Regions from separate parts of the Agrobacterium sp. 22-210-1 genome, predicted to be linked through region 1. Evidence: riboswitches for the same ligand, from Rfam matches in the RefSeq annotation. Region 1 holds a riboswitch; each other region holds the start of a gene.
What was found. A riboswitch is a leader RNA that binds a small molecule or an ion and turns the genes downstream of it on or off. The one in region 1 is predicted to bind thiamine pyrophosphate.

Region 1 (9,942 bases):
CCGAAGAATGGACGGCGATCAGGCTCAGCCTGTGGGTGTCCTCCATCGCCATGCTTGCCAGCCTGCCCTTCGGCATTGCGGTGGCCGTGGCACTTGCCCGCGGCCGCTTCTGGGGCAAATCGCTGCTGAACGGCATCGTCCACCTGCCGCTCATTCTGCCGCCCGTCGTCACCGGCTTTTTGTTGCTCGTTCTCTTCGGCCGCAGGGGCGCCATTGGGCAATTTCTCGATAGCTGGTTCGGCATCGTCTTTTCCTTCCGCTGGACGGGGGCGGCACTCGCCTGCGCCGTCATGGCTTTCCCGCTGATGGTGCGCTCCATCCGCCTCTCCATCGAGGCGGTGGACCGCAAGCTGGAAGAGGCAGCGGGTACCTTGGGGGCAAGCCCGTTCTGGGTATTCCTCACCGTCACCCTGCCGCTGACGCTCCCCGGCATCATCGCCGGCATGATCCTCGCTTTTGCCAAGGCCATGGGCGAATTCGGCGCGACCATCACCTTCGTGTCCAATATTCCCGGAGAGACTCAGACCCTGTCCGCCGCCATCTACACCTTCACCCAGGTGCCCGGTGGCGATGCAGGTGCATTGCGGCTGACCATCGTTTCCGTCGTGATTTCCATGCTCGCCTTGCTCGTCTCGGAGTTTCTGGCCCGCATCATCGGCAAACGGGTGAGCATGGAATGACGCTTTCGGTCTCCACCCGCCATCGCCTCGGCTCTTTCGAACTCGACGCGTCATTTGCCTCCGAAGGCGGCGTGACCGCACTGTTCGGACGCTCCGGCTCCGGCAAGACATCGATGATCCGCATCATCGCCGGCCTGCTGAGGCCGGATGAAGGAAAGGTCTCGCTCGACGGCGAAATGCTGGCCGATAGCGGAAACCGGCTGTTCCTGCCGGCCCATAAACGCCGTTTCGGTTATGTCTTTCAGGAGGCGCGGCTCTTCCCGCACCTCAGCGTGGCGCAGAACCTGAATTATGGCAGATGGTTCACCTCAGACAAAACCAAGGCTGTACAAGAAGACCGTATCGTCGACATGCTCGGCATCGGCCATCTCTTGCAGCGCCGTCCGAACAAACTCTCGGGCGGCGAAAAACAGCGCGTTGCCATCGGCCGCGCATTGCTTTCTTCCCCCAGACTGCTTTTGATGGACGAACCGCTCGCCTCGCTGGACGAACAGCGCAAGGCCGAGATCATTCCCTATCTCGAGCGGCTGCGCGACGAGACAAAAATTCCGATTGTTTATGTCAGCCATTCCATCCAGGAAGTCGCACGCCTTGCCGACCGCATCGTGGTGATGAAAGACGGTAAGGTGGAGGCGCAGGGAAATGCGGCCGATGTGCTCGGGAGACCCGATTTCAGCAGCCATCTGGAGCGGCGGGAAGCGGGCAGCATCCTGTCAGGGCGTATCGAAAGCTTTGATGAACGGCACGGGCTTGCCGCCATCAGAATAAGCACAGCGCTGCTTCAGGTTCCGGCAAAAAAGGGAGCATCCGGCAGCCCTGCGCGGGTGCTGATACCGGCTCGCGATGTGATGCTGGCTTTGGTGAAGCCCGAGGGCCTCAGCGCACTCAACATTCTCGAAGGCCATGTCGCAGATATCTCGGTCAGCGAGGACGGCATGGTGACGGTTCAGGTGGATTGCGGTGGCGATATCATCCAGTCGCGCATCACCGACCTCTCGCGAGAACGCCTGCAACTGCAGCCCGGGAAACCGGTTCATGCGATCATAAAATCGGCGGCTCTCGATCCGTATTGACCGCGTCCTCCGGATTGCGGTTGGCCTCCAGCCACTCAATATCCTGACGCAAGACCTCGACCATCCGCCTTTCCATGCCGCGATAGCGCTCAAGCAATTCCGTGCCGAAGGCGGTCAATGCCGCACCGCCTCCCTGCTTGCCGCCGCGCTGGGATTCGATCACCGGCTGCCTGAACATATGGTTCAGCGCATCGACCAGCAGCCATGCGCGGCGATAGGACATATCCATCGCCCGCCCGGCGGCCGAAATCGAGCCGGTCTCGACGATCAACTCCATCAACTCGATTTTGCCGTGGCCCAGGCGCTCGCCGGGGGGGAAGTCGATGCGGAGGACGGGTTTCAGCGGTGCTCTCGTTTCGTTCATCGCTCAGCGGTCCTGCCTATGAAGATCGCGATAGGCCTTTTGAGCGCCCGCAACCGGCAGCGCCATCGCCTCATAGACGCCGCGCGCCACCGCTCGCGCCATCACGATCGTGGCGAGATAGCAGAGCTCGGCGAAATGAACGCCGCCTTCAAGCGGCTTGTCGCCGGTCGCAGCCGCGAACATGGTGTCGCCATCGCTCGGCAAATGGGCAGGGAGAACCGCACGCGCCAGCCCGTCATGCGCCATGATGGACAGGCGGTGCGCCTGCGCCTTTGTAAGCGTCGCATCGGTCAGCACCGCGCCGATGGTTGTCGCCGTGAGATTGATCCCCTTGAGCCGCAGTGCGGTATGGTCCGGTTGGAAACGCTCCGGAAAACCGCAATCGCCGAATTCACCCTGCATTTCAAAAGGCGCGGACCAGAAATGGCAGCTTGTGCCGACCGTCGCGGAACCAAGCGCATTGACCGCGACGATGGCCGCCACCTTATAGCCGCCGGAACTGATGGCACTGGCCGAACCCAGACCACCCTTGAAGGTGGCGGTCGTCGCACCCGTTCCTGCACCCACCGTTCCAAGTTCGAACGCCTCGCGGCCTGCCGCCTTGAAGGCCGCATATCCCATCTCGCGATAGGGTGAATGCAGGCCCCAGCCCTTGTCGCCACCATTCAGCAGATCCATCAGGATCGCCTGGGGCACGATGGGCACGCGGGTGGAACCCACCTGCAACCCACGACCGATCTCACGCAACCCGGCCTGAACCCCGCCCGCCGCATCCAGCCCGAAGGCCGAACCGCCGGAAAGCACCAGGGCATCCACAGTTTCAACCGTCATCGCCGGGTCGAGCAGGCCGGTATCGCGCCCGCCGGGCGCACCGCCGAGAGCCGAGCCGGAGGCGATGGCGGACTTTTCGAAAACAATCGCCGTGACGCCGGAGCCGAGGGAAAGATCGGTGACATTGCCGACCGAAACACCGTCGATATCCGTGAGAAGATTGTTGCGTGTCGCCATGCCGTTCCCCTTTTCTCCCGGTATCCCGCCGCCGCAGGACACTGTCAACGCAAAAGGTGACGTGCCCGACCTTGGCGGAAAACCGTGATCAGGAGAAAACCGCCGTCCCGATAACCGGCGTCGAAGGAACAGCCATATCCCTCGGCTCCAACAGCCCGGAAAGAAATGCCTGATGGCCAGCCTCGATTGCACGGGCAAAAGCCTCCGCCATGCCGACCGGGTTACCCGCCCCGGCAACCGCCGTGTTGAGGAGGACGGCATCGTAACCAAGTTCCATCACCGTCACCGCATGTGACGGCCGGCCAATACCGGCATCGACGATCAGCGGCACATCGGGAAACCGCGCCCGCATCGATTTCAGCGCCGTCAGATTGAGCGGCCCCATGGCGCTGCCGATCGGCGCACACCATGGCATCAGCACCCTGCAGCCGGCCTCCAGCAGCTTTTCGCCCGCGACAAGATCATCAGTCGTATAGGGAAAGACCTCGAAACCCTCGGCGCAGAGGATTTTCGCCGCCTCCACCAGTGCAAAGACATCGGGCTGCAAGGTATCGTGATGACCGATGACTTCGAGCTTGATCCAGTTGGTGCGAAACACCTCACGGGCCATCTTCGCCGTCAGCACCGCTTCCTTCACGGTGTGGCAACCGGCGGTATTGGGCAGGATATGGCGATCCAATTCGCGGATCAGCTCGAAAAACTGACCGCCTTTCTTGCCCCCCGCCATTTCCCGGCGCAGCGAAATCGTCAGAATATCCGTATTGCTGACCCGCACCGCATCGGCAAGCACGGCGGGAGACGGATAACGCGCCGTGCCAAGGAGAAGGCGGGACGCGACCTCACGGCCATAAAGCGTCAGCATGGCCTCAACCTCCCTGCATTGGCGAAAGGATTTCGACACGGTCGAACGCCTTCAGTTGATAATCGGCGCGCTCTTCCGAATGCACCAGCTCGCCATTCACTGCCGTCGCCAGCCACCCGCCTTCATATTCAAGGTTGGCGAGCAACCCGGCCAGCGTCTCGGCGGCAAGATCAAGCTCGTCGCCATTCACCAGAAGTTTCATGATCCTTTTCCTTTTGAATAAGAGTTTGGCAGACGATCTCAACCGCCTTGCGCGCCATCGCCGGCGAGAGCAGAAAGCCGTGCCGGTACGCGCCGTTGATGAAGATGGTCCCGCCGTCTTGCGTGACATCAGGCAGATTGTCGGGATAGGCCGGGCGCACGCCCGTGCCGGTCTCGATGATTTGCGCTTCCGCAAAGGCCGGATGCACGGCATAGGCGGCATTGAGGAATTCCATCATCGAACGGGCGGAAATCGCCCCGGTCTCCTCCGTCTCGATCATCGTCGCGCCCACCATGAAGCGGCCAGGCTCGCGCGGCACGATGTAAAGCGGTATGCGCGGATGCAGCAGTCGGACGGGACGGGAGAAAGAAATGTCACGGGTGGCGAGATAAAGCATCTCTCCCCGCACGCCGCGAAGGTTGCAAATCTCCCCCACCGCCGCAGATCCGGTGCAATCCACCACCCGGTCGAACCGCTGTTCATCCAAAGGAACACCCATATGGAACTGCACACCCATCGCGCAAAGCCGCTCATGCAGCGATTTCAGAGCAAGGCGCGGATCGAGATGCCCTTCGCCCGGGAAATAAAGTCCGGACCGGAACCGGCCGGCAAGATCGGGCTCCAGATCGGCGATTTCGCCTTCATCCACCCAGCAATAGCCGCTGGTCCGCGATGCAAAGCGCGATAGCTCCGCCTTGTCACGGACGGGTGCGACGACCAGCGTGCCGTTGCGGACCACCAGGCCGGAGGTCGCCTCGTCCCACCAGTCGAGCGCGGCCCGGCCGAGCTTCAGAACCACCTCTTCAGCACTTTCACGCTCGCACCAGGGCGCCAGCATGCCGCCCGCGTAGAACGACGCCCCGCGAGAAGGCTCGGCATTGCGCTCCGACACCTCGACAGTAACGCCGCTCCGCGCCAGTTCGAAGGCCGCCGTCAATCCGGCGACCCCCGTTCCCTTGACAAGCACGCGCATTTTATTCGGCATTTGCAGGCGTCGGCAGCGGCATATAAAGCTCGCCGCCTTCCTTGAAGCGGGCGGCCATCGCTTCCAGCCCCTCTTTCTGCGCCTCGGCGCGGATATCGTGGGAAATCCGCATCGAGCAGAATTTCGGCCCGCACATGGAGCAGAAATGCGCAACCTTGTGCGCCTCCTTCGGCAGGGTCTCGTCATGGAAGGACCGCGCCGTATCCGGGTCCAGCGACAGATTGAACTGATCCTCCCAGCGGAACTCGAACCTTGCGCGTGACAGCGCATCATCCCGCACCTGCGCAGCCGGATGCCCCTTTGCAAGATCGGCAGCATGGGCGGCGATCTTGTAGGTGATGACACCGACCTTCACATCGTTACGATCCGGCAGGCCGAGGTGTTCCTTCGGCGTGACGTAGCAAAGCATCGCCGTGCCAAACCAGCCGATCATCGCCGCACCGATACCTGACGTGATGTGGTCGTAACCGGGTGCGATATCGGTGGTCAGCGGTCCAAGCGTATAGAAGGGCGCCTCGCCGCAGGTCTTCAGCTGCTTGTCCATATTCTCCTTGATCTTGTGCATCGGCACATGACCAGGGCCTTCGATCATCACCTGGCAATCTTTCGCCCAGGCGATCTGTGTCAGCTCGCCCAGCGTTTCCAGCTCCGCGAACTGTGCGGCGTCGTTGGCATCGGCAATCGAGCCGGGACGCAAGCCATCGCCCAGCGAGAAGGAGACATCGTAAGCCCGGCAGATATCGCAAATCTCATCGAAATGCTCATAAAGGAAGCTTTCGCGATGATGATGCAGACACCACTTGGCCATGATCGAGCCACCACGCGAGACGATGCCGGTGACGCGGTTGACGGTGAGCGGAATGTAATGCAGCCGCACGCCGGCATGGATGGTGAAATAATCCACGCCCTGCTCCGCCTGTTCGATCAGGGTGTCGCGAAACACCTCCCAATTCAGATCCTCGGCAATGCCATTGACCTTCTCCAGCGCCTGATAAAGCGGCACTGTGCCGATCGGCACCGGCGAATTGCGGATGATCCATTCGCGGATATTGTGAATGTTGCGCCCGGTGGAAAGGTCCATGACGGTATCCGCACCCCAGCGGATCGCCCAGACCATCTTCTCCACCTCTTCCGCCATGGAGGAGGTGACGGCGGAATTGCCGATATTGGCGTTGATCTTCACCAGAAAATTGCGGCCGATGATCATCGGCTCGAGTTCCGAATGATTGATATTGGCGGGGATGATGGCCCGGCCCGACGCCACTTCCTGCCGAACGAATTCCGCCGTCACGTAGTCAGGTATATGTGCACCAAAGCTCTCACCATCGCGGACCAACTTCTCCTTTGCCGCCTCGCGCCCGAGATTTTCGCGGATGGCGATGAATTCCATTTCCGGCGTAATGATGCCGGCCCGCGCATAAGCAAGCTGTGTCACCGCCTTGCCGGCCGTCGCCCTGAGTGGCTGATGGCGCACGGTAAATTCGGGCGTCAGGCGCTCGCCGGTGGCAAAGCCGTTATCCTCCGGCTTGACGTGCCGCCCTTCATAAGTCTCGACATCGCCGCGCGCCATGACCCAGTCGTGGCGCAGTCGCGGCAGACCCTTTTCAATCAGAACGGGATGTGTGGGATCGGTATAGGGGCCGGAGGAATCGTAAACCGTCACTGGCGGTTCGCCGGCTGTCGGGTGCACGGCGATCTCGCGCATCGGCACACGGATGTGCGGATGCAGTATCCCTGGCTTGTGGATTTTCGTGGAAGCAGCATGCGGTCCGGTGGTGACCGAAAGCGGAAGATTCTTGGCAGCGATATTCATCTTGAGGCTCCAAAGTTTGACAGTGGAGACCCAGTTCGAGCCGGAATGATGGAAAATACCGCAGCGCCGACAGCGCATTGCACACGCCAGCCGACCGTCGGTCTTTGCACCGTCCCTACGCCAGTATGAACTGGATCAGGTTCAACGGGTCACTGCGCATGAAAGCAGAATCTCAGCCCCTTGACGGGACACCCCTGGTGAATGGCCACAGGAAAAAACACCCGCCGCCTTTTGTCAAGGCCGCCGATCAACGCTTGGCAAAGGTGCGGGAATGGCGCATGCTGCCGTTAGTTGTAATTAACCTAACGGTTTAGGTGAATATTATCGTTTGCGACATAACGATAAGCACAAACCTTCCTAATGTTAATTTCATTGGAGATACGTCGGAATGAATGCGACTATTCGTGAAATACTGGCAAAATTCGGCCAGCTTCCCACCCCCGTCGATACGATTGCAGATGAAGCAGATCTTTATGCGGCAGGCCTTTCTTCCTTTGCATCGGTGCAATTGATGCTGGGTATCGAAGAAGCATTCGATATCGAGTTTCCCGACAATCTGCTGAACCGCAAGTCCTTCGCCAGCATCAAGGCCATTGAAGACACCGTTAAGCTCATTCTGGATGGTAAAGAGGCTGCCTGATGAACGTGACCGTAGCGCCGCAGGATGAAACGCTGTCCGCGCGCGCGGGCCGTGTCGCGACCATTTCCGCCAAACATGCAGACGAAGTGGATGTCACCGGCCGCTTCCCGCAGGAAGCTGTCGATGCATTGCGGCAGGAACACCTGCTGGGCATCCAGGTCCCCGCCTCCCTCGGCGGCGAAGGCGCATCCCTGCAGCAAATCGCCGATATCTGCGCCCGGCTCGGCCAGGCCTGTTCGGCAACCGCAATGATTTTCGCCATGCATCATATCAAGCTGTCCAGCCTGGTGGAACACGGCGAGGCAAGCGCGTGGCATGCGGAGTTCATGCAACGCATCGCCAGCGAACAGCTTCTGCTCGGCTCCGCCACCACCGAAGGCGGCATTGGCGGCAATCTGCGCAACTCCATCTGCGCGATCGAGGTCGAAGGCGACTTTTGCCGGCTGGAAAAGGATGCCACCGTCATTTCCTATGGCAGCAACGCCGATGCGATCCTCATCACCTCGCGCGCCCACAAGGATGCCGCGCCGGCCGATCAGGTGATGACCGTTTTCCTGAAAAACCAGTACACGCTCGAAAAGACCCATGTCTGGGATACACTCGGCATGCGCGGCACCTGTTCGGACGGCTTTCTGTTCCGAGGTGAAGCGCCGGCGGCGCAAATTTTCCCGAAGCCGTTCGCGGAAATCGCCGCGCAATCCATGCTTGCAAGCTCGCATCTCCTGTGGAGCGCCGTCTGGTATGGCATCGCCTCGGATGCCGTGCTGCGCGCCCAGTCTTTCGTCAGAGCGGCGGCACGCAAATCACCCGGCACCGCCCCTCCCGGCGCGATCCGGCTTGCCGAGGTTTCCACCAAGCTGCAGGTTGTGAAATCCAACATCATCGCCGGCATCAAGGCTTACGAGGACACCAAGAGCGATGCCGAAAAACTGATGTCCATGGCCTTTGCTGTTGCCATGAACAATGTGAAGATCTGCTCTTCGGAAACCATTCTCGAGATTATCGATCACGCCATGCTGGTCTGCGGCATCATGGGTTACAAGAACGGCACGCCCTATAGCCTCGGCCGCCACCTGCGCGACGCGCACTCCGCGCGCCTGATGATTTCCAACGACCGTATTCTCGGCAATTCCGCCAATCTCCTGCTGGTTCACAAGCAGGACACCAGCCTCTTGGGATAAGACCATGGACATGCAAACATCGTTCCTCGATCGACTGTTCGAAGAAGGCCTGCTGATTGAAACGGGTGTGGACGGTCTTTATGGACGCAGCGGCCAGTTCGAGGACGTCATCGCCGCATTCGAGCGGCTGATTGACCGCACGGGCGCTGCCGATGGCGCCGAAGCGATCCGTTTTCCGCCTGGCATCAACCGCGCCTATTTCGAAAAAAGCGGCTACATGAAGAGCTTCCCGCAGCTGGCCGGCACAGTCCATTCCTTCTGCGGTTGCGAGCTTGACCATGTCAGCCTTCTGAAATGCATGGATGAGGGTGACGACTGGACCAAGGACCAGAAAGCCACCGACATCGTGCTGACGCCGGCAGCCTGCTATCCCCTTTATCCGACGATCGCCAAGCGCGGCGCGTTACCTGCCGGCGGCGGTCTCTATGACATCCAGTCCTATTGCTTCCGCCATGAACCCTCCAAGGATCCGGCGCGCCAGCAGCTTTTCCGCATGCGCGAATATGTTTGCATGGGCACCGAGTCCGACGTCACTGAATTCCGCCAGACCTGGATGGATCGCGGCGTCGAAATGATGAAGGCGGTCGGGCTCGACGTCACCATCGATGTTGCCAACGATCCTTTCTTCGGCCGTGCCGGCAAGATGCTCGCCAACAACCAGCGCGATCAGAACCTGAAATTCGAACTGTTGATCCCGGTCACATCCACGACCAGCCCGACGGCCTGCATGAGTTTCAACTACCATCAGGATGCCTTCGGCCAGAAATGGGGTCTGAACCTCGCCAACGGCGATGTCGCCCATACCGCCTGTGTCGGTTTCGGCCTTGAGCGCATTGCGCTGGCGCTGTTTGCCCATCATGGTCTGGATGTGAAGAAATGGCCTGCAAAGGTCGTGGAAACCCTCTGGGGCTGATTATCCATGCGGCAGATTTTTCCCGGTCTCGACCCCAAAAACTATGTGCAGCACCCGCTCCATTCCTCCGAAAGAATGTGGCCGGAAACCAATTGCTACATTGATTTGTGGATCGAGGTTCTGGCCTCGAAAGGCTTAGCCCCGGAAGCCATGTTCGGTTTCACGCTCACGCAGGACTTTGAGGGTGACCAGTTCACCTTCTTCAAGGTGCCGCTGGAAGA
Region 2 (9,942 bases), on a different contig from region 1:
GGCGCTCAACCTGCTCAACAGCTGGACGGCGTTGATCCTGCCCTACACCGTGCTGTCGCTGCCGGTCTGCACCCTGATGCTGGTATCCTTCTTCGAAAGCATCCCGCGCGATCTCGAAAACGCCGCCATGATCGATGGCTGCACCCGCATCGGCGCGTTGTTCAAGGTCGTGGTACCGCTCTGCGCACCGGGCGTTTTCACCGCCGGCATTCTCGCCTTCGTTAATGCCTGGGATGAATTCCTGCTGGCGCTGTCCTTCAATTCCAACCCGGCGCTCCGCACCCTGCCCGTCGGCATCCAGCTTTACCAGGGTGAATTCGCCTTCCCCTGGCCGGTCATTTCGGCGGCGCTGGTGGTTGGCATCGTGCCGGTCGCCATCCTGATCGTCATCTTTCAGGAACGGGTTGTCTCCGGCCTCACCGCCGGCGGTCTCAAGGGCTAAACAGGTACAGTCATGCATTTCGAAAAGACCAAAGACGGCTTCACGCTCGCAATCGACGGCCGCACCATCCTGTCCCATTCGCCCGAAAACCCGGCCGTCTTCGCCGGTTTTGGCAAGGAGCGGATGGATATGTATCGCGGCAATTTCGATATCGAGGACTATGTCATCGAACGAACCGCCCTGCGCCACGCCGAGTTCAGCGGCGACGGCGTCACGCTCTCCTCCGCACCCGGACAGGCACCGCGCCTTCGCCTGACGCTGGACGGCAACGCTATCCGGCTGACGGCGCTGGATGAAAGCGTCAACCGCCTCTGGCTGCGCATTGTCGCGGAAATGGATGAGCACATCTGGGGCGGCGGCGAGCAGATGTCCTATTTCGACATGCGCGGACGGCGTTTCCCGCTCTGGACGTCAGAACCCGGGGTCGGCCGCGACAAGACCAGCGAAATCACCTTCAAATCCGACGTCAGCGGCAAGGCAGGCGGCGATTATTACAACACCAACTATCCGCAGCCCACCTATCTGTCATCGCGCAGATATGCGTTGCATATTGAAACCAGCGCCTATTCAGTCTTCGATTTCCGCAATGGCGATTTCCACGAAATCGAGATCTGGGCGATCCCCGAAAAGATCGAGTTCTTCAGCGGCGAGAGTTTCGCCGAGATCGTTTCCGCCCTTTCGCTGCGGTTCGGACGCCAGCCGGAATTGCCGGAATGGGTCTATAATGGCGCGATCATCGGATTAAAGGACGGCGTCAACTCCTTTGCCCGATTGGAGAAAATTCGCGCAGCCGGCACGAAGGTTTCCGGCCTCTGGTGCGAGGACTGGGTTGGACTTCGCCAGACATCCTTCGGCGCGCGCCTCTTCTGGGACTGGCAGGCCAATGAGACCCGCTACCCGCATCTGCGCCAGAAGATCGCCGAGCTTGCCGATCACAACATTCGCTTTCTCGGTTATGTGAACCCTTACCTCTGCGTCGATGGACCGCTTTTCCCTGTCGCGGAAGAGGCCGGTTATTTCGCCACCGGTGCGGACGGCAAGACGGCGCTGGTGGATTTCGGCGAATTCGACTGCGGCGTGGTCGATTTCACCAATCCCGCCGCCGCCGAGTGGTTTGCCGAAGAGATCATCGGCAGGAACATGCTGGATTTCGGCCTCTCCGGCTGGATGGCCGATTTCGGCGAATATCTGCCGATCGACATCAACCTCTCCAACGGCGTCGATGCCAAGCTGATGCACAATGCCTGGCCCACCCTCTGGGCCGAGGTTAACGCGAAGGCCGTCGAAAGCCGGGGCAAGACGGGTGAGGCGCTGTTTTTCATGCGCGCAGGCTTCACCGGTGTGCAGGCCCATTGCCCGCTCATCTGGGGCGGCGATCAGTCGGTGGATTTCTCCCGCCACGACGGGCTTGTCACCGTCATCTGCGGCGCGCTCTCCTCCGGCCTCATGGGCAACGCCTATCACCATTCGGATATTGGCGGATACACCAGCCTGTTCGGTAATGTGAGGACGGCGGAACTCATCATGCGCTGGACGGAGATGGCCGCCTTCACCCCCGTCATGCGCACGCATGAGGGCAACCGCCCGCGCGACAATCTCCAGATCGACCAGGACGAAACGGTGCTTGGCCATTTCGCCCGCATGACGGCGATCTATGTCGCGCTCGCCCCCTATCTGAAATCGCTCTCCGCCGAGGCGGCCAGAACCGGTCTGCCGGTGCAGCGGCCGCTTTTCCTGCATTACGAGGATGACCGGCAGACCTACGCCATTCAGGACTGCTATCTCTATGGAGCCGACATGCTGGTCGCACCGGTCTGGAAAGCCGGCGAAACGCAACGCACGCTCTATCTTCCCGGCAACGAAGAATGGGTGCACCTGTGGAGCGGCGCACGTCATTCCGGCGGGCGTGAGATCACCATCGAAGCGCCACTCGGCCAGCCTGCTGTGTTCTATCGTGCCGAGAGCGGTCACGTCTCCTTGTTTGAACAGCTTCGCAGCATCTGAGCCGTTGACAGCCAGCTAAAAAAGCGACAGTTTCCGACCCATTCCGAGGGGAGCACCTGACGGTGCTGAGATGGCGATGAGCCGGACCCTTGAACCTGATCCGGGTCATGCCGGCGTAGGAACGGAAACTGTTGCACCCTTCAGGCGCTGCCCTTTCTCTTCTCCGCTTGGCCATGATCTCCGTGATTGTCACATCTGGAGACCGAATGATGATGCTGAAACCTTCTGTCCTTCGCACATGGTGCGTTTGCGTCTGAGGTCCGGCTCATGCGTGCCACCCATGCATTGAACGGTATCGGCCTTCTGCTGCTTCTCTGGCAGGCAGGCACGTGGCTGTTTGCGCCGCCGCGCTATATCCTGCCGTCGCCAGCCGATGTCGCCGCCGCCTTCTGGCGCCAGCCCGGCTTCCTGTTCGGGCAGGCCATGGTGACATCAGGCGAAATGGCGTTCGGGCTTGCGGCAGGCATCGCCGCCGGCATCCTCGTTGCCTTTACAGTCGCCGCCATCCCGCGTCTTGGCCGTCTCGTCTGGCCCATGGTTCTCGTGCTGCAGGCGTTTCCGGTTTTCGTGCTCGCCCCCATCCTCGTGCTCTGGTTCGGTTTCGGCATGGCCTCGAAAGTGGTGATGACCGCGATCATCATCTTCTTTCCGGTCGCCTCCTCCTTCACCGATGGCCTGAACCGCACGGATCGCGCCATTCTCGATGCCGCCTCGCTGACGGAGGCGAGCCACTGGCAGATCCTCACGCGGCTGCGCGTGCCGCTGGCGTTGCCATCGCTCATTTCCGGGCTGAGGGTGGCCGCCCCGCTCGCCCCGCTTGGCGCCGTCATTGGCGAGTGGGTGGGCGCATCAGCCGGGCTCGGTTTCGTCATGATCCAGTCCAATGCCCGTATGCAGACCGACACGATGTTTGCCGCCATGGCCATTCTCGCCGTCATGGCGGTGCTGCTGCGGCTCATCGTCGACTGGGCGACCGCCAATCTGGCCCCCTGGGCCAAGGAAACAGAACATACCATTCCTCTCAGATATTTACGGAGACTTTCGGCACCATGAAACGAACGCTTCTTTCCCTCATCATCGCCGCAACAACCGCGCTTGCCCCCATGCAATCGCAGGCAGCCGACAAGCTTACCGTGTTGCTCGAATGGTTCGTAAACCCTGATCATGCGCCGATGGTGATCGCGAAAGAGCGCGGCCTGTTTACCGAGGCTGGGCTGGAAGTCGAGCTGGTGCCGCCGGCCGATCCTTCCGCCGTGCCTCGTCTCGTCTCGGCGAAACAGGCCGATATCGGCGTGCATTACCAGCCGAACCTCTATCTCGATCACGATGCCGGCCTGCCGCTCGTGCGTTTCGGCACGCTGGTCGAAACCCCGCTCAACACCGTCACGGTTCTGGCCGACGGGCCGATCAAAAGCCTGAAAGACCTGAAGGGCAAGAAGGTCGGTTTTTCCGTTTCCGGTTTTGAAGATGCGATGCTGAAGCGCATGCTGGAAAAGGACGGGCTGACGAAGGATGACGTCGAACTCATCAACGTCAATTTCTCGCTCTCGCCATCGCTTATCGCCGGCAAAGTGGATGCGACGCTCGGTGGTTTCCGTAATTTCGAACTGACGCAGATGAAGCTCGAAGGCCATGAAGGCCGCTCGTTCTTCCCGGAGGAGCATGGCGTGCCGGCCTATGACGAGCTGATCTTCGTCACCCATCGCGATCTCGCAAAAGACAGCCGCCTGCCGCGTTTCCTCTCTGCCGTGGAGCAGGCCGCGATCTTCATCACCAACCACCCGCAGGAATCCTGGCAGCTTTTCATCAGGGCCTATCCGAACCTTGACGATGCGCTGAACAAGCAGGCTTTCTTCGACACGTTGCCGCGTTTCGCCAAGCGCCCCGCCGCACTCGACCGCAGCCGTTATGTCCGTTTCGGTGAGTTCATGCGGGATATGCAACTGATCAAACAGGCACCGAAGGCAGACGATATCGCCGTGGAGCTGCAACAGCCATGACTGGCACTTTTCCGACAGCGGCAAAAGCCGCCGACATTCTGGAGCGGGTGCGCAAGACGCGCCCGCGCGTGCATTGCCTGATGAACACCGTGGTGCAAAAATTCACCGCCGACGGCATCACCGTCGTCGGTGGCATTCCCTCGATGACCACTTCTCTGGAAGAAATAGAGAGCTTCGTCACCAAGGCCGATGCACTGACCGTCAATCTCGGCACGCTGGATGCCGAGCGGCGCAAGGTCATCCGGCTGGCAATCGAGATCGCCAATGCATCCGGCAAGCCGTGGATCGTCGACCCGGTACATTGCGACTACTCGCCGTCCCGTCTGGAATTTGCCCGCGAACTCATCGCCCTTTCCCCCACCATCGTGCGCGGTAACCGCGCCGAGATGAGCCTGATCGGCAATGTGCCTGACGCGGTGCGGATCGAAACCGGACCGGTCGATCATCTCCGCGACACGACCCGTCGCGTCAGGATCGTCAACGGTCATCCATGGATGGCGAAGGTGACCGGCACAGGTTGCCTCTCGGGCGGCATCATCGCCGCTTTCATGGCCGTGGAGAAGGATGCGCTGACGGCTGCGGCCGCAGCCCTTGCTGTCACAGGCGTTTCCGCCGAATTGGCTGCAAAACAGGCCAGAGGCCCCGGCACCTTCGAACCGGCATTTCTGGATGCGCTTTCCGAAATCTCGGGGGAAGACATCATCAATCACGCGAGGATAGAGCATGAACAAGGTTGATTACCGCCTCAACGCATTGGTCGATGCCAGCCTTGCCAATGTCGCGCCCTTGGCCGAGCTTGCGTTGGCCGCCGCACTCAACGGCGCGACCATTCTGCAATATCGCGACAAGCACGGCTCGACGCGCGAAATGATCGACAACGCCCGCGCCATTCATGAAGCCATCGCCGGCACCGGCGTCCCGCTTGTTATCAATGACCGCATCGATGTGGCACTCGCCTCCGGCGCGGATGGCGTGCATCTCGGCGCAGATGACATGGATGCAAAGACCGCAAGGCGTATTCTCGGCGAAAAGGCGATCATCGGCCTCACCGTCAAGAACCGCGCCGATGCCGAACGGGCGGCCTCCATGCCCGCCGATTACGCCTGCATCGGCGGCGTTTTCGAGACGGTCTCCAAGGTGAACCCCGACAAGCCGGTCGGTATCGATGGTTTTGCGACGCTTCGCGCCCTTTTGAAGGAATGGCGGCCTGATATGCCTGTTGGCGCCATCGCCGGTATCGACCTTGCCCGCGTGCCATCTGTCATCGAGGCCGGCGCGGACGGTGTCGCAGTCATTTCCGCCATCTTCCGGGCAGGTGATATTGCCAGCGCAACCAGGGGCTTCCGCTCTGCAATTGACGCGGCGCTGAAAGCGAGACAACCATGACATCAATTGCATTGACCATTGCCGGCTCCGACAGCGGTGGCGGCGCAGGCATTCAGGCCGACATCAAGACCTTTTCCGCGCTTGGCGCCTATGCTGCCAGCGTCATCACCGCCATCACCGCCCAGAACACGAAGGGCGTGACGACGGTGGAGGATATTTCGGTCGCCACCATCGTTGCGCAGATGGATGCGGTTTTTTCCGATCTTGCCGTCAATGCGGTGAAGATCGGCATGGTATCGCGGATAGAGACAATCGCCGCCATCGCGGAGCGGCTTCGGCGGCAATCGCAACCGGTGGTGCTTGACCCTGTCATGGTGGCGACATCAGGCGACCGGCTGCTGCATGAGGACGCCATCGAGACATTGCGGCGTGAGCTTTTGCCACTGGCCGCCATCGTCACGCCAAACCTGCCCGAAGCGGCGCTGCTGACCGGCACGCCGATTGCGGAGGCACAGACGGACATCAACCGCCAGGCCGAGACGATCCTCAAGGCCGGTGCAAAAGCCGTGCTCATCAAGGGTGGGCATGGCGATGGGCCTGAGAGCACGGATTATCTGTTTGCTGATGGCACCATGTTGGCGCTTGCCGCACCGCGGGTGGATACGAAGAACGACCACGGCACCGGCTGCACATTGGCGGCGGCGATTACGGCTCATCTTGCCAAGGGTTGTGAGCTGCGAGAGGCGGTAGGGCTGGCGAAGGAGTATCTGAACGGGGCGCTTGAGGCTGGGCGGGGACTTGCCGTTGGGAATGGGCGGGGGCCGGTGCATCATTTTTATCGGTGGTGGTGATGGATAGCGCAGAGGGTGCGGCCACCCCCCTCTGTCCTGCCGGACATCTCCCCCTCAAGGGGGGAGATCGACAAGCGGCTTGCTCACCACATTCCGTAAGCCACGGGATCATTAGTGAGACGGTCGCATGGGACCGAGCGACTGCCGCACCCAATCTCCCCCCTTGAGGGGGAGATGTCCGGCAGGACAGAGGGGGGTAAGCCCCACACTCGACGCTATTTCGCCTTCGGCGTCGCCAACACATTCCGGATCGCAAAACTCGAATGAATCCGCGAAACCCCCGGCAATTTCGACAAAATCTCCTTATGAATTCGCTCGAAATCCCCCGCACTTTCCGCCTCGCAGCGCAGGAAATAATCCGAGCCGCCCGTCATCAGGTAACATTCGCGGATTTCCGGATACCGCCGCACCGCATTTTCGAAACGGTTGAGAAAATCCTCCGTCTGGCGGTCGAGCGTGATCTGCACGATGACCGAGATGACCTCACCACCCGCAAGGCCGCTGGTCAGCGCCGTATATCCGCGAATAATGCCTTCCCGTTCGAGGATATCGACCCGGCGCAGGCAGGCCGAGGCCGAAAGCCCGACTTCCGCTGCCAGTTTTGCATTGCTGATGCGGGCGTTGAGCCGAAGCAGGCGAATGATGTGACGGTCGGTCGCATCAAGTGACGACATAGAAAATTCCAATCAGACAAAGAAAATTGCGCGATTTTGAATTCTATCGCATTTTCTTCGAACAATCGCCAAGAAATTCGATAATCGTTGCAATACTCTCATGGGATAAAAATGAGGGTGAACGACCATGGACATGCAGATCAGCCGCCAGCAGGCAGCCGGTGGTGCAAGCGGCCATCTGACTATCGATCTTGGTGCATTGCGCGACAATTACCTGACGCTTGCGGCGATGGCCCCGGCCTCGCAGACGGCAGCGGTCGTCAAGGCAGACGCTTATGGCCTCGGCGCAGATATCGTCTCGCAAACCCTGTTCGAGGCGGGATGTCGCAATTTCTTCGTTGCCCATATCGATGAAGCGCTGGCGCTCCGGCTTCGTCTGTCGGCGCAGGCGCGGATTTTCGTGCTCAACGGTCTTCAGCCCGGCAATGAGACCTCCTGCGCCGCCATGGCCGTCACCCCGGTTCTGAACTCGCTGGAGCAGATTGCACAATGGTCGGCCCATGCGCGCCATCTCGGCAAGACGCTGCCGGCAGCGGTGCAGATCGATACCGGCATGTGCCGTCTCGGTCTCTCCCCCGCAGAGCTGGAAGTCCTCGCCTCCCAGCCGCAATTGCTCGAAGGTCTCGATATCGCCTTCGTGATGAGCCACCTCGCCTGCGCCGACGAGCCGGAACACCTCTCCAATGCCGCGCAGCTTGCGGTGATGCGAAAGGCCGCCACCGCTTTCCCCGATGCGCCCCTGTGCTTTTCCAATTCCGGCGGCATCTTTCTGGGCAATGATTACCACAATCATCTGCTGCGCCCCGGCATCGCGCTTTATGGCGGCGCGCCGTCCGTTGCCCGCCCCAACCCGATGAAACCGGTCGTGCGTCTCGATCTCGCCGTTATCCAGACCCGCACCGTGCCCGCCGGTTCATTGGTCGGTTATGGCGGTTCTTTCGAAGCCCCAGGCCCTACACGTCTTGCGACAATCGCCGCCGGTTATGCCGATGGTCTGCCCCGCTCACTCAGCAATCGTGGGGCGGCGTGGTATAATGGCATTCGCCTGCCGATTGCCGGGCGCGTTTCGATGGACAGCATCATTCTCGACATATCGGCCCTGCCCGAGGGAACATTAACCCAGGGCAGCCTCGTTCAGATGATCGGGCCTGACCAGACTTTGGAAGACATTGCAAACGACGCGGGCACGATTGCCTATGAAATCCTGACCGGCCTCGGACGCCGTTACCGCCGCAGCTATATCCAACCGGGAGAAACCCCGGCGACCGCTTCAACATCAGTCAATCACAAGTGAGACGATCATGAACGTCACTATCCTCGGAGCCGGCGTCGTCGGCGTGACCTCCGCCTGGTATCTGGCCAAAGCCGGACACAAGGTGACGGTGATCGACCGCCAGCCGGCCGCAGCGCTCGAAACCAGCTTCGCCAATGCCGGTGAGGTTTCTCCCGGCTACTCCTCGCCATGGGCAGCGCCCGGCATTCCAGTGAAGGCGATGAAATGGCTGTTCATGAAACATGCGCCGCTGATCATTCGCCCGACGGCCGATCCGGCGGCCTGGCGCTGGATGAGCCAGATGCTGCGCAACTGCACCTCGGCACGTTATGCCATCAACAAAAGCCGCATGGTGCGCATCGCCGAATATAGCCGCGATTGCCTGATGGCGCTGCGCGACGAAACCGGCATTCAATATGACCAGCGCATGCAGGGCACGCTGGAGGTCTTTCGTACCCAGAAGCAGTTCGACGCCATCGGCAAGGATGTCGACGTGCTGACGGCCGGCGGTGTGCCCTTCGAGATTCTCGACCGCGACGGCTGCGCTGCCATTGAACCCGGTCTGGCGCCCGCCAAGGAGAAGATTGTCGGGGGCCTGCGCCTGCCCGGCGACGAGACCGGTGACTGCTTCATGTTTACCACCGAGCTTGCCCGCATGGCGGAAGAGGCCGGCGTCACCTTCATTTACGATACCGGCATCATGCGTCCCATCGTTGAAGCCGGCCGCATCAAGGCCGTGGAAACCACCAAAGGGCTGGTGGAAGCTGATGTTTTCGTCGCTGCACTGGGCAGCTATTCTCCGCAATTCGTACGCCAGCTCGGCCTTAACCTGCCGGTCTACCCGGTCAAGGGTTATTCCATCACCGTTCCGGTGGTGAAGGAGGAGCGCGCGCCCGTCTCCACCGTGATGGACGAGGCCTACAAGGTGGCAATCACCCGGCTGGGTTCGCGTATCCGCGTCGGCGGCATGGCGGAGATCGCCGGTTTCAGCAAGGATTTGCCGGCCGCACGGCAGGGAACGCTGACCCATTCGGTGGAAGACCTGTTCGGTGGCGCGGGAGATCAGACCCAGGCGAAATTCTGGTGCGGCCTGCGCCCGATGACGCCTGACGGCACGCCTGTCATCGGCGCCACCCGCTACAGCAATCTTTACCTCAACACCGGCCATGGCACGCTTGGCTGGACCATGTCCTGTGGTTCCGCCCGCGTGCTGGCCGATCTCATCAGCGGGACCAAGCCGCAGATCGACACGCACGATCTGGCGATCAGCCGTTACGCCGCATGATCAACGCTTGCCGCGCCGCCACCCGGCGGCGCGGCTTTCGAAAATCGGGACGCGCTCGAATTTCGGCCGTTAACCCGCCACAATTCA
Region 3 (9,942 bases), 160 kb from region 1:
CACTATTTCCAATGTCGCGAATGGCGGCCCTGTGCATTTCTCGCTGAAAAGCGGCAAAGCCATCGTCCTCGCCCGCCCTTATGATCTGACCGGAGCCTGACGCCTTGGCACCCCCAATTTTGAAACTCGACGATATCAAGCTGACTTTCGGCGTGACCCCGCTGCTCGACGGCGCCAATTTTCAGGTGGAGCCGGGCGACCGCATCTGCCTTGTCGGGCGCAATGGTTCCGGCAAATCGACCCTGATGAAGATTGCGGCCGGGCTGGTCGAGGCACAGTCGGGCGAGGTTTTCCGCCACCCTTCCGCTACCATCCGTTATCTGGAGCAGGCACCGGATTTTGCCGGTTACGATACCGTTCAGGCCTATGCCGAAGCGGGGCTTGGGCCGGGTGACGACCCTTATCGGGTGACGTACCTGCTCGAACATCTCGGCCTGACGGGACAGGAAAATCCGGCAAGCCTTTCCGGCGGTGAAGCGCGGCGTGTGGCCCTTGCCCGCGTCATGGCGCCGGAGCCTGATATTCTGATGCTGGACGAGCCAACCAACCATCTGGACCTGCCCACCATTGAATGGCTTGAAAGCGAGTTGCAGCAGACGCGCAGCGCGCTGGTGCTGATTTCGCACGACCGGCGTTTTCTCGAAAAAGTCTCGACCTCGACCGTGTGGCTCGATCGCGGCCAGTCCCGCCGTCTCAATCGCGGCTTTGCCCATTTCGAGGAATGGCGTGACAAGGTGCTGGAGGAGGAAGAGCTGGAGCAGCACAAGCTCGGCAAGGCCATTGAGCGCGAAGAACACTGGATGCGTTATGGCGTGACCGCGAGACGCAAGCGCAACATGCGCCGCGTCGGCGAACTTCAGGCCATGCGCGCCGAATATCGCGGCCACAAGGGGCCGCAGGGCTCCGTGCAGGCGACGGCTTCGGACGTGCGGGAATCCGGCAAGCTGGTCATCGAGGCCGAGGCCATCACCAAGGCTTACGATGAGCGCGTGATCGTCGCGCCGTTTTCGCTCAGGGTGCATCGTGGTGATTGTATCGGTTTCGTCGGGCCGAACGGCGCCGGCAAAACCACACTTTTGAAAATGCTGACCGGCCAGCTTGAGCCCGATAGCGGCACGGTGAAACTTGGCACCAATCTGGAAATCGCGACGCTCGACCAAAAGCGTGAGGATCTCAATCCCAACGATACGCTCGCGCATTACCTGACTGACGGCCGCGGCGACAATCTGCTGGTCAATGGCGAAGTGAAGCACGTTACGGGTTACATGAAGGATTTCCTGTTCCAGCCGGAACAGGCCCGCACGCCGATCCGCAACCTCTCTGGCGGCGAGCGTGCCCGTCTTATTCTGGCGCGCATTCTGGCACGGCCGACCAACCTCCTGATCCTCGACGAGCCGACCAACGATCTCGATATCGAAACGCTTGATCTGTTGCAGGAAATCGTTGCGGGCTTTTCCGGCACGGTTATCCTCGTCAGCCACGACCGTGATTTTCTTGACCGTACCGTCACCTCCACCATCGCACCCGCCAATCCGGATCAGCCGGACGGACGCTGGATCGAATATGCCGGCGGTTATTCTGATATGATGGCGCAGCGCAAGGGCGCGGCAGATGAAAAACGCAAGGCGGAGAAACAGGAAAAGGCGAAGGCCGCACCTTCGACTTCCGCTTCGCAAGATCCTGCAAAGGCCAAGGGCAAGCTTTCGTTCAAGCAGAAATTCGCACTCGAAAATCTGCCGAAGGAGATGGAAAAAGCCCAGGGTGAGATCGCAAAACGCGAGCAGCGCATGGCCGATCCCGCGCTTTTCACCAAGGATCCAGCCACATTCAATACGCTGGCGCAGGAAATGACCAAGCTGCGTGAAAAGCTCGAAACCATGGAAGAAGAATGGCTGGAGCTGGAGATGCTGCGCGAGGAACTGGAAGGCTGAAGGGGATCGTCTTTTACTGATTGAACGGCATCCGCCTTTGACAGGGAGGCGGAATTGCCGTTTCCTGTGCGGGTTCGGAGGAGTTCAGAAAATGCGCATGATCTTCGTCAATCTGCCCGTCAAGAATATCGAGACATCGAGAGACTTCTTCACGGCGCTGGGTTTCAGCTTCAATCCGGAATATTCCGACGATCGCACGCTCTGCATGATCGTGGAGGAGAACATCTTCGTGATGCTGCTCCAGGAAGAGCGTTTTCGCGATTTCATCAATGGCGATATCGCCGATGCGAAGAGTAGCACCGAAGTGCTGACCTGTCTTTCCGCCGGAAGCCGCGAGGAAATCGACCGGATGATCGCAACTGCGCTTGCCTCCGGTGGCAGCGGCTGGAAACCCGTTCAGGATCACGGCTTCATGTATGCCGGCAGTTTTCAGGATCCGGATGGTCACGTCTGGGAACTGGTGCATATGACGGCGCAGGGCTGACGGCACTGTCTTGCCAATCGCAGACGGCGGGACTACACCATCATCTTGATCTAACGGGGTGTCTTTTGTGCTTGCGTGCAAAAGGCTGAGAGGCTTGCCAACCCGAAGAACCTGATCCGGTTCATACCGGCGGAGGGATTAGACGGCTTTAAGGCAGGCGGCTATTTCCCTTTTTGTTTTGAGGAGATACCCGTGCGCCGTCGTCTTTTCCTGAATTCCCTCGTCGCCGCCTCCGTGTTTCTGCCCGGCCTTGCCGTCGCGCAGGACAAGCAGGAGCTGACTGTCTACACCTATGAGAGCTTCGTGTCCGAATGGGGACCCGGTCCGAAGGTCAAGGAAGCCTTCGAGAAGGTTTGTGGTTGCACGGTCAATTTCGTCGGCGTGGCGGATGGTGTGGCGCTGCTCAACCGCCTGAAACTTGAAGGGGCTGGGTCCAAGGCGGATGTTGTCATCGGTCTCGACACCAACCTCGTCGCAGAAGCGAAACAGACCGGCCTTTTCGATGTCAGCGGCATCGATACCTCGGCGGCCAAGGTGCCGGGCGGCTATGAGGACGAGGTTTTCGTCCCCTATGATTATGGGCATTTCGCGATCATCTATGACACGCAGACGGTAAAAAACCCGCCGACGAGCTTGAAGGAACTGGTGGAAGGCGATCCTTCACAGAAGATCGCCATTCAGGACCCGCGCACCTCCACGCCGGGGCTTGGGCTACTTCTCTGGGTGAAATCGGTATATGGGGACAAGGCCCCGGAAGCATGGGCGAAGCTCAGGAAACGCATCCTGACTGTCACACCGGGCTGGTCGGAATCCTACGGTCTCTTCACCAAGGGTGAGGTGCCGATGGTGCTTTCCTACACCACATCGCCCGCCTATCACATGGTCGCCGAGAAGACGGACCGTTATCAGGCCGCGGCTTTTTCCGAAGGACATTACATCCAGATCGAAGTGTCCGGCCTTCTCAAAAACGCGCCGCACAAGGAATTGGCAAAGCAGTTTCTTGCTTTCACGCTCACATCAGGTTTTCAGGATGCGATCCCCGAAAACAACTGGATGATGCCGGTTGCGGCGACATCGAAGCCTTTGCCCGAGGCGTTTTCCAAACTCGTCGTGCCGCAGAAGACCTTCCTTATGGACCCGGAAGAGGTGGCGAAGAACCGCAAAGCCTGGGTCGACGAATGGCTTGCCGCCATGAGCATGAATTGAGGAAAAGGCACACCTACCCATGATGCTGCGTCGCGATTACCGGCGATCCGTTGTTTTCGGGACGGCGGCCTTTACCGCCGTTTTCCTGTTCATGGCGCTCGCCGTTGCGGCCCTCCTGTCTTTTGACGTCGGCGCATCCGCTGCCAGCATCATGGATGCCTATACGCTGCGTATCCTTCGCTTCACGCTTTATCAGGCAACACTTTCCACCTTCTTGTCCATTGTTCTCGGCCTGCCGGTGGCGTTGGCGCTTGCGCGGCGACGCGACTTTCCGGGGCGTATATGGATCATCCGGCTGATGGCGGTGCCGATGGGTTTGCCGGTGATCGTCGGCGCCTTAGGCATCATCGCCATATGGGGCAGGCAGGGCGTTTTGAATACGGCTCTCGTTTTTGCCGGCGCGGAGCAACCCTTCAGCATTTACGGCCTTTCCGGGATTCTTATCGCCCACGTGTTCTTCAATCTGCCGCTGTGCGTGCGGCTGATGCTGGCCGGGCTGGAACGCATTCCGGGCGAATACTGGCGCATGGCGGCAAGCCTCGGCATGGGGCCGGTTTCGACGTTCCGCTTCATCGAATGGCCGGCGATTTCGCGGCTTGTTCCCGGCATTGCCGGACTTGTCTTCATGCTGTGCGCCACCAGCTTCACGCTTGTGCTGCTGCTTGGTGGCGGCCCGGCGGCCACGACGCTGGAGGTGGCGATCTATCAGGCGCTGCGGTTCGATTTCGATCCGCAGCGGGCGATTGCGCTTTCAGTTTTACAGATTGTCCTTACCGCAATCCTGCTCGGCCTTCTTGCCTTTCTGCCATCGCCGGAAGCGGAAATCGCCTCGCTTGGGCGGCCCCTTCGCCGCTTCGATGGCAAAGGGGCTGGTGCACGTCTTTGGGATGGGGCGGCAATCAATCTTGCGGTTCTGCTGATCGGCCTGCCGCTTGTCGCGATAGCCGTCTCGGGGTTGAAGGCCGACCTGCCGCGTCTGCTTATCACGCCGATCTTCCTGCGCGCGGCTTTCACCAGCCTTGCCATTGCTGCACTCTCCGCAACTCTCGTCGTGCTCTGCTGTTTTGCGATTATCGGTGCACGTCAGGCCGTTGGTTCACGGCGGCAGGCGGTTCAGCCGTTGCGCTTTCTATCCGCCACGCTCGGCGCGGGGTCTTCGCTTGTGCTGCTGGTGCCGCCTGTTGTGCTCGGAAGCGGATGGTTTCTATTGTTACGGCCCCTCGGTGATGTCAGCATTTATGCGCCGGTTCTCGTGGCGATCATCAATATGCTGATGGCGCTGCCGCTTGCCATGCGGGTGTTGGAGCCGGCGTTTAACAGCCATTTTCTGCGCACCGGCCGGCTCTCCACCAGCCTCGGGTTGCAGGGGATGGCGCGGTTGAGATTTGCGGATCTGCCGGTTTTGTGGCGGCCGCTGGCGATGGCGTTTTCCTTCGCCATGGCCCTGTCCCTCGGCGATCTCGGGGCGGTTGCCCTGTTCGGTTCGGAAAGTTTCGTCACCTTGCCATGGCTCGTTTATAGCAATATGGGCAGCTACCGCACCAATGACGCCGCCGGATACGCGTTTATCCTCGGTGTCGTCTGCCTGCTGCTTGCCGCAGGCGGCGTTTCGCGGCAATCGCAATCGGCAGAGGCACGGGCGGGAAGGGCGAGCATATGACTGGCGATGATTTCGCGGTTCAGCTGGATAACGTCAGGCTGCGGCTTGGAACGCAGGATTTCGATCTGGATTGCGGCTTTCCTCAGGGCCAGGTGACCGCCGTTGTCGGCGCATCCGGTTCCGGCAAGTCGACACTCCTTAATCTGGTCGCCGGTTTTGAGGCGCCGGATGCCGGTCGCGTGGTGATAGGCCGGCGGGACATGACGGCGCTCGACCCTTCCGAAAGGCCGGTGTCGTCGATCTTTCAGGACAATAATCTTTTCGCCCATCTCGATATTTTCACCAATGTCGCGCTCGGCGTCAGTCCGGGGCTGAAATTGCAGGCGGAAGATCGGAAAAGCATCGGGGTGGCGCTGGCGCGCGTTGGTCTTGCTGGTTTTGACAAGCGCCTGCCGGGCACGCTTTCCGGCGGGGAAAGACAAAGGGCGGCTCTGGCGCGTGCGCTGGTGAGGAAAAAACCGGTCATGCTGCTGGATGAGCCCTTTGCCGCGCTCGATCCGGGACTCCGCGCAGGCATGACCTCCCTGCTCCTCGACTTGCATGCCGAAACAAAAAATACGGTGATTATTGTCTCACACCATCCGGACGACATAAAGAAGCTGGCGCAGCGGGTGGTTTTTCTTGATCGCGGCCGCGTTGTCTACACAGGCCCGACCGCAGATTTCTTCGCCACACAAAATGTGAAGGCGGTGGACAGTTTTCTGAACGGCTGATCGCCTTATTTTCGACGCGTGCCGCTGGCAATCGCTTTAGATGACTTCAATGACGCTAATTTGCACTTGCCAGTTTCAAGTTGTTGCCCGAGAAAAGACGGGAATTATTGCGTTCTTCAGGAATATTCCGGACTTGATGGATCGTTTTTACCGTATCGGCATTCATGGCTCGTTGGGGCGAATCTGTTATTCTGGTCTGCAATTAACGGATGATCAGGAACGTTAGGGGCAGGCATAGAGAATGAGAAATAGCATGACTGCACAGTGGAGGCTCTTCTCCCGTTCAGGCCTTCGCCGTTCGGGCAGGATGGTTGCCGCCTGTTCCGTGCTGACGGCGTCCGCCGTGTTCCTGTCGTCGTGCCAGTCTCTCTTCAGCCCGGCTTACCAGTCCACCCTGCGCCCGTCGGATAATCCGCAAACCGTGGAAGAGGTGCAGAAGAATGATCCCCGCGCCCAGATGGGTGCGCGCGAACATCCGCGCATCGTGGCGAGCTATGGCGGTGAATATCGTGACGCCAAGACAGAACGGCTTGTCGCCCGTATTGCCGGCGCTCTGACGGCCGTTTCGGAAAATCCGCAACAGTCTTACCGTATCACTATCCTCAACTCGCCGGCCATCAATGCCTTTGCGCTTCCGGGCGGATATCTTTACGTGACACGCGGGCTTCTGGCGCTTGCCAACGATGCTTCGGAAGTGGCCGCCGTGCTTTCACATGAGATGGGCCATGTCACCGCCAATCACGGCATCGAACGCCAACGCCGGGAAGAGGCGGAGGTGATTGCAAGCCGCGTGGTTGCCGAAGTGCTGTCGAGCGATCTCGCCGGCAAGCAGGCGCTGGCGCGCGGCAAGCTGCGGCTCGCGGCCTTTTCGCGCCAGCAGGAATTGCAGGCGGATGTGATCGGCGTGCGGATGCTGGGCGAGGCCGGTTACGACCCCTTTGCCTCGCCGCGCTTTTTGGATTCCATGGCGGCCTATGCGCGCTTCTCTTCGGCCGATCCTGAAAACGACCAGAGCCTCGACTTCCTTTCCAGCCACCCCAACACGCCGCAGCGCATCGAGCTTGCGCGCCGCCATGCCCGCGCCTTCGGCCAGGACGGTCAGGTCGGGGATCGTGGACGCGACTGGTTCCTGGATGGCATAGACGGTCTGCTTTACGGCGACAGCCCGCAGGAAGGTTACGTCCGCGGGCAGACGTTCCTGCACGGAACGCTTGGCATCCGTTTTGACGTGCCGGAAGGTTTTGTCATCGATAATAAGGTGGAGGCCGTTCTGGCGACCGGACCGGGCGATATGGCCATCCGTTTTGATGGTGTTGCCGATCCGAAACAGACCACCCTTGCCAATTACCTGACCAGCGGCTGGGTTGCCGGTCTGCTGCCGGAAACGGTCAAGGAAACGCAGATCAACGGTCTGGAGGCCGCGACAGCCCGGGCAAGCGCGGATAAATGGGATTTCGACGTAACCGTCATTCGTGTCGGCCAGCAGATATTCCGGTTCCTGACGGCGGTGCCGAAGGGCAATGCGCAGCTTGATTCCATCGCCAACGTGCTGCGCACGAGTTTCCGCAAGATGACCCCGCAGGAAATCGCATCGCTGAAGCCGCTGCGCGTGCGCGTGGTGACGGTGAAGCCCGGCGAAACCGTGGCAACGATCGCGGCGCGAATGATGGGAACCGAGCGCAAGCTCGATATGTTCCGCATGATCAATGCGATGAGCGCCACCGCCACGCTTCAGCCCGGCCAGCGGGTGAAGATCATTTCGGAATAATGTCTCAAAGAAAAACCCCGGATCACTCCGGGGTTTTGTTGTTTAAGTCATTTTGCGGCAATTATTGCCATTCGCGCACGTCGACGAAGTGACCGGCGATTGCCGCCGCCGCCGCCATTGCCGGGGAAACGAGATGGGTGCGGCTCTTGTAACCCTGACGGCCCTCGAAATTGCGGTTCGAGGTGGAGGCGCAGCGTTCGCCGGGCTTCAGACGGTCGTCATTCATGGCAAGGCACATGGAGCAGCCCGGTTCACGCCATTCGAAACCGGCGTCGAGGAAAATCTTGTCCAGGCCTTCCTGTTCCGCCTGTTCCTTGACCAGACCGGAGCCGGGCACGATCATGGCCGAGACGGTGGGGGCTACCTTGCGGCCATCGACGATTTTCGCCGCCGCACGCAAATCCTCGATGCGGCCATTGGTGCAGGAGCCGATGAAGACGCGATCAACGGCGATATCGGTGATGCGGGTACCGGGTTGAAGGCCCATATACTCCAGCGCGCGCCACTTGGACGTGCGCTTGTTTTCTTCCTCGATATCATCAGGATTGGGAACGACGCCTTCGACCGAAGTCACGTCTTCCGGTGATGAGCCCCAGGAGACGATGGGCGGCAGATTGGCGGCGTCCAGCACCACGACCTTGTCATAATGGGCGCCTTCGTCGGATTTCAGCGTCTTCCAGTAGGCGATGGCCTGTTCCAGCGTTTCGCCCTTCGGCGCGCGCGGTTTGTCCTTGATGTAGTCGAAGGTGGTCTCGTCCGGTGCGACCAGACCGGCGCGGGCACCGCCCTCGATGGTCATGTTGCAAACCGTCATGCGGCCTTCCATGGAAAGCGATCGGATCGCCTCGCCGGCAAATTCGATCACGTGGCCGGTGCCTCCGGCCGTGCCGATCTCACCGATGATCGCGAGGATGATATCCTTGGCGGTCACGCCCTCCGGAACCTTGCCATCGACACGCACTAGCATGTTCTTGGCCTTTTTCTGGATCAGTGTCTGGGTGGCCAGAACATGTTCCACTTCCGATGTGCCGATACCATGCGCCAGCGCGCCAAAAGCGCCATGGGTGGAGGTGTGGCTGTCGCCGCAGACGATCGTCATGCCCGGCAGGGTAAAACCCTGTTCCGGCCCGACGATGTGGACGATGCCCTGGCGCTTGTCGCGTTCGGAATAATATTCGACACCGAAATCCTTGGCGTTCTGCGCAAGCGCTTCCACCTGAATGCGGCTTTCCTCATTCTTGATGCCTTCCAGCCGGTCGGCGGTGGTCGGGACATTGTGATCGACCACGGCGAGCGTGCGGGCCGGCGAGTGCACCGGGCGGCCAGCGATGCGCAGACCTTCAAAGGCCTGCGGGCTCGTCACCTCATGGACCAGGTGACGGTCGATATAGAGAAGACAGGTTCCGTCCGGGTCACGATTGACGACGTGGTCGTCCCAGATTTTATCATACAAAGTGCGGGGTGCGCTCATGGCTCTATGCCTTGTCATGGAAAAGGGTAATCAGGGTTCAGTAAGGCGATGGACAGCAGGTGCTGTCAGGCGAGCCTAAGTCGGCTGGTGAGCGCCCCGGAAACGCGCGCAAAGAACCGTGCCGGCAGACGCTTGTGGTCCTGCAGCACATAAACATTCTGAGCGAGACATCCGAATTTAGATCCCATGGCAACTTTCATAGCAGATCGGCAGTTTTACGGCAATATGAATGCTTACTGGCCGTCAGGGTGTCGTTCATATGCGCTGCGTCAACAGTAAATGCCGGTCTCATAACGCGTTCCAATGGTTATGATGCAGCGCAACTTGCGTATTTTGCGCTGCACATATAGATGGGTTCCCTTATCATTTGCATTCGACGAGAAATCGAAGGGAGGAAAGCACATGGTATCCGAAAAAGCCCTCATCTCGAAGATCACCTGGCGGCTGATGCCGTTTCTTGGCCTTCTCTACCTCATCGCCTATATCGACCGCCAGAATGTCAGCTATGCCAAGCTGCAGATGGTCGATGCGCTGAGCCTCAGCGAATATGCCTACGGCCTTGGCGCCTCGTTGTTCTTCATCGGTTACTTCATCTTCGAAGTGCCGAGCAATCTGTTCCTCAACCGTTTCGGCGCCAGCAAATGGTTCGCCCGCATTCTGGTTTCCTGGGGTGCGGTCACCATCGCGCTTGCCTATACGCAGAACGCCA

Region 2: linked by a shared signal. The riboswitch ahead of ACQZ5F_RS14355 (ABC transporter permease) and the one ahead of thiC (phosphomethylpyrimidine synthase ThiC) in region 1 are both predicted to bind thiamine pyrophosphate.
Region 3: linked by a shared signal. The riboswitch ahead of thiB (thiamine ABC transporter substrate binding subunit) and the one ahead of thiC (phosphomethylpyrimidine synthase ThiC) in region 1 are both predicted to bind thiamine pyrophosphate.

Annotation. Positions count from the first base shown of each region.
Region 1 is NZ_JBNWCI010000004.1:352,096-362,037, reverse strand. Features, by position in the region: gene modB (molybdate ABC transporter permease subunit) at 1-680, shown strand, start outside; gene modC (molybdenum ABC transporter ATP-binding protein) at 677-1,753, shown strand; gene ACQZ5F_RS23820 (winged helix-turn-helix domain-containing protein) at 1,722-2,117, opposite strand; gene ACQZ5F_RS23815 (P1 family peptidase) at 2,121-3,125, opposite strand; gene ACQZ5F_RS23810 (thiazole synthase) at 3,214-3,987, opposite strand; gene thiS (sulfur carrier protein ThiS) at 3,992-4,189, opposite strand; gene thiO (glycine oxidase ThiO) at 4,158-5,162, opposite strand; gene thiC (phosphomethylpyrimidine synthase ThiC) at 5,164-6,987, opposite strand; TPP riboswitch at 7,082-7,193, opposite strand; gene ACQZ5F_RS23790 (acyl carrier protein) at 7,376-7,627, shown strand; gene ACQZ5F_RS23785 (acyl-CoA dehydrogenase family protein) at 7,627-8,808, shown strand; gene ACQZ5F_RS23780 (amino acid--[acyl-carrier-protein] ligase) at 8,813-9,721, shown strand; gene ACQZ5F_RS23775 (DUF1839 family protein) at 9,728-9,942, shown strand, end outside.
Region 2 is NZ_JBNWCI010000002.1:295,697-305,638, forward strand. Features, by position in the region: gene ACQZ5F_RS14345 (carbohydrate ABC transporter permease) at 1-442, shown strand, start outside; gene ACQZ5F_RS14350 (alpha-glucosidase) at 455-2,446, shown strand; TPP riboswitch at 2,483-2,585, shown strand; gene ACQZ5F_RS14355 (ABC transporter permease) at 2,714-3,499, shown strand; gene ACQZ5F_RS14360 (ABC transporter substrate-binding protein) at 3,496-4,446, shown strand; gene ACQZ5F_RS14365 (hydroxyethylthiazole kinase) at 4,443-5,183, shown strand; gene thiE (thiamine phosphate synthase) at 5,170-5,832, shown strand; gene thiD (bifunctional hydroxymethylpyrimidine kinase/phosphomethylpyrimidine kinase) at 5,829-6,623, shown strand; gene ACQZ5F_RS14380 (Lrp/AsnC family transcriptional regulator) at 6,839-7,297, opposite strand; gene alr (alanine racemase) at 7,425-8,591, shown strand; gene ACQZ5F_RS14390 (D-amino acid dehydrogenase) at 8,599-9,855, shown strand.
Region 3 is NZ_JBNWCI010000004.1:195,833-205,774, forward strand. Features, by position in the region: gene ACQZ5F_RS23080 (thiamine diphosphokinase) at 1-100, shown strand, start outside; gene ACQZ5F_RS23085 (ABC-F family ATP-binding cassette domain-containing protein) at 105-1,931, shown strand; gene ACQZ5F_RS23090 (VOC family protein) at 2,023-2,415, shown strand; TPP riboswitch at 2,460-2,570, shown strand; gene thiB (thiamine ABC transporter substrate binding subunit) at 2,608-3,621, shown strand; gene thiP (thiamine/thiamine pyrophosphate ABC transporter permease ThiP) at 3,641-5,281, shown strand; gene ACQZ5F_RS23105 (thiamine ABC transporter ATP-binding protein) at 5,278-5,994, shown strand; gene ACQZ5F_RS23110 (M48 family metalloprotease) at 6,248-7,762, shown strand; gene leuC (3-isopropylmalate dehydratase large subunit) at 7,824-9,233, opposite strand; gene ACQZ5F_RS23120 (MFS transporter) at 9,636-9,942, shown strand, end outside.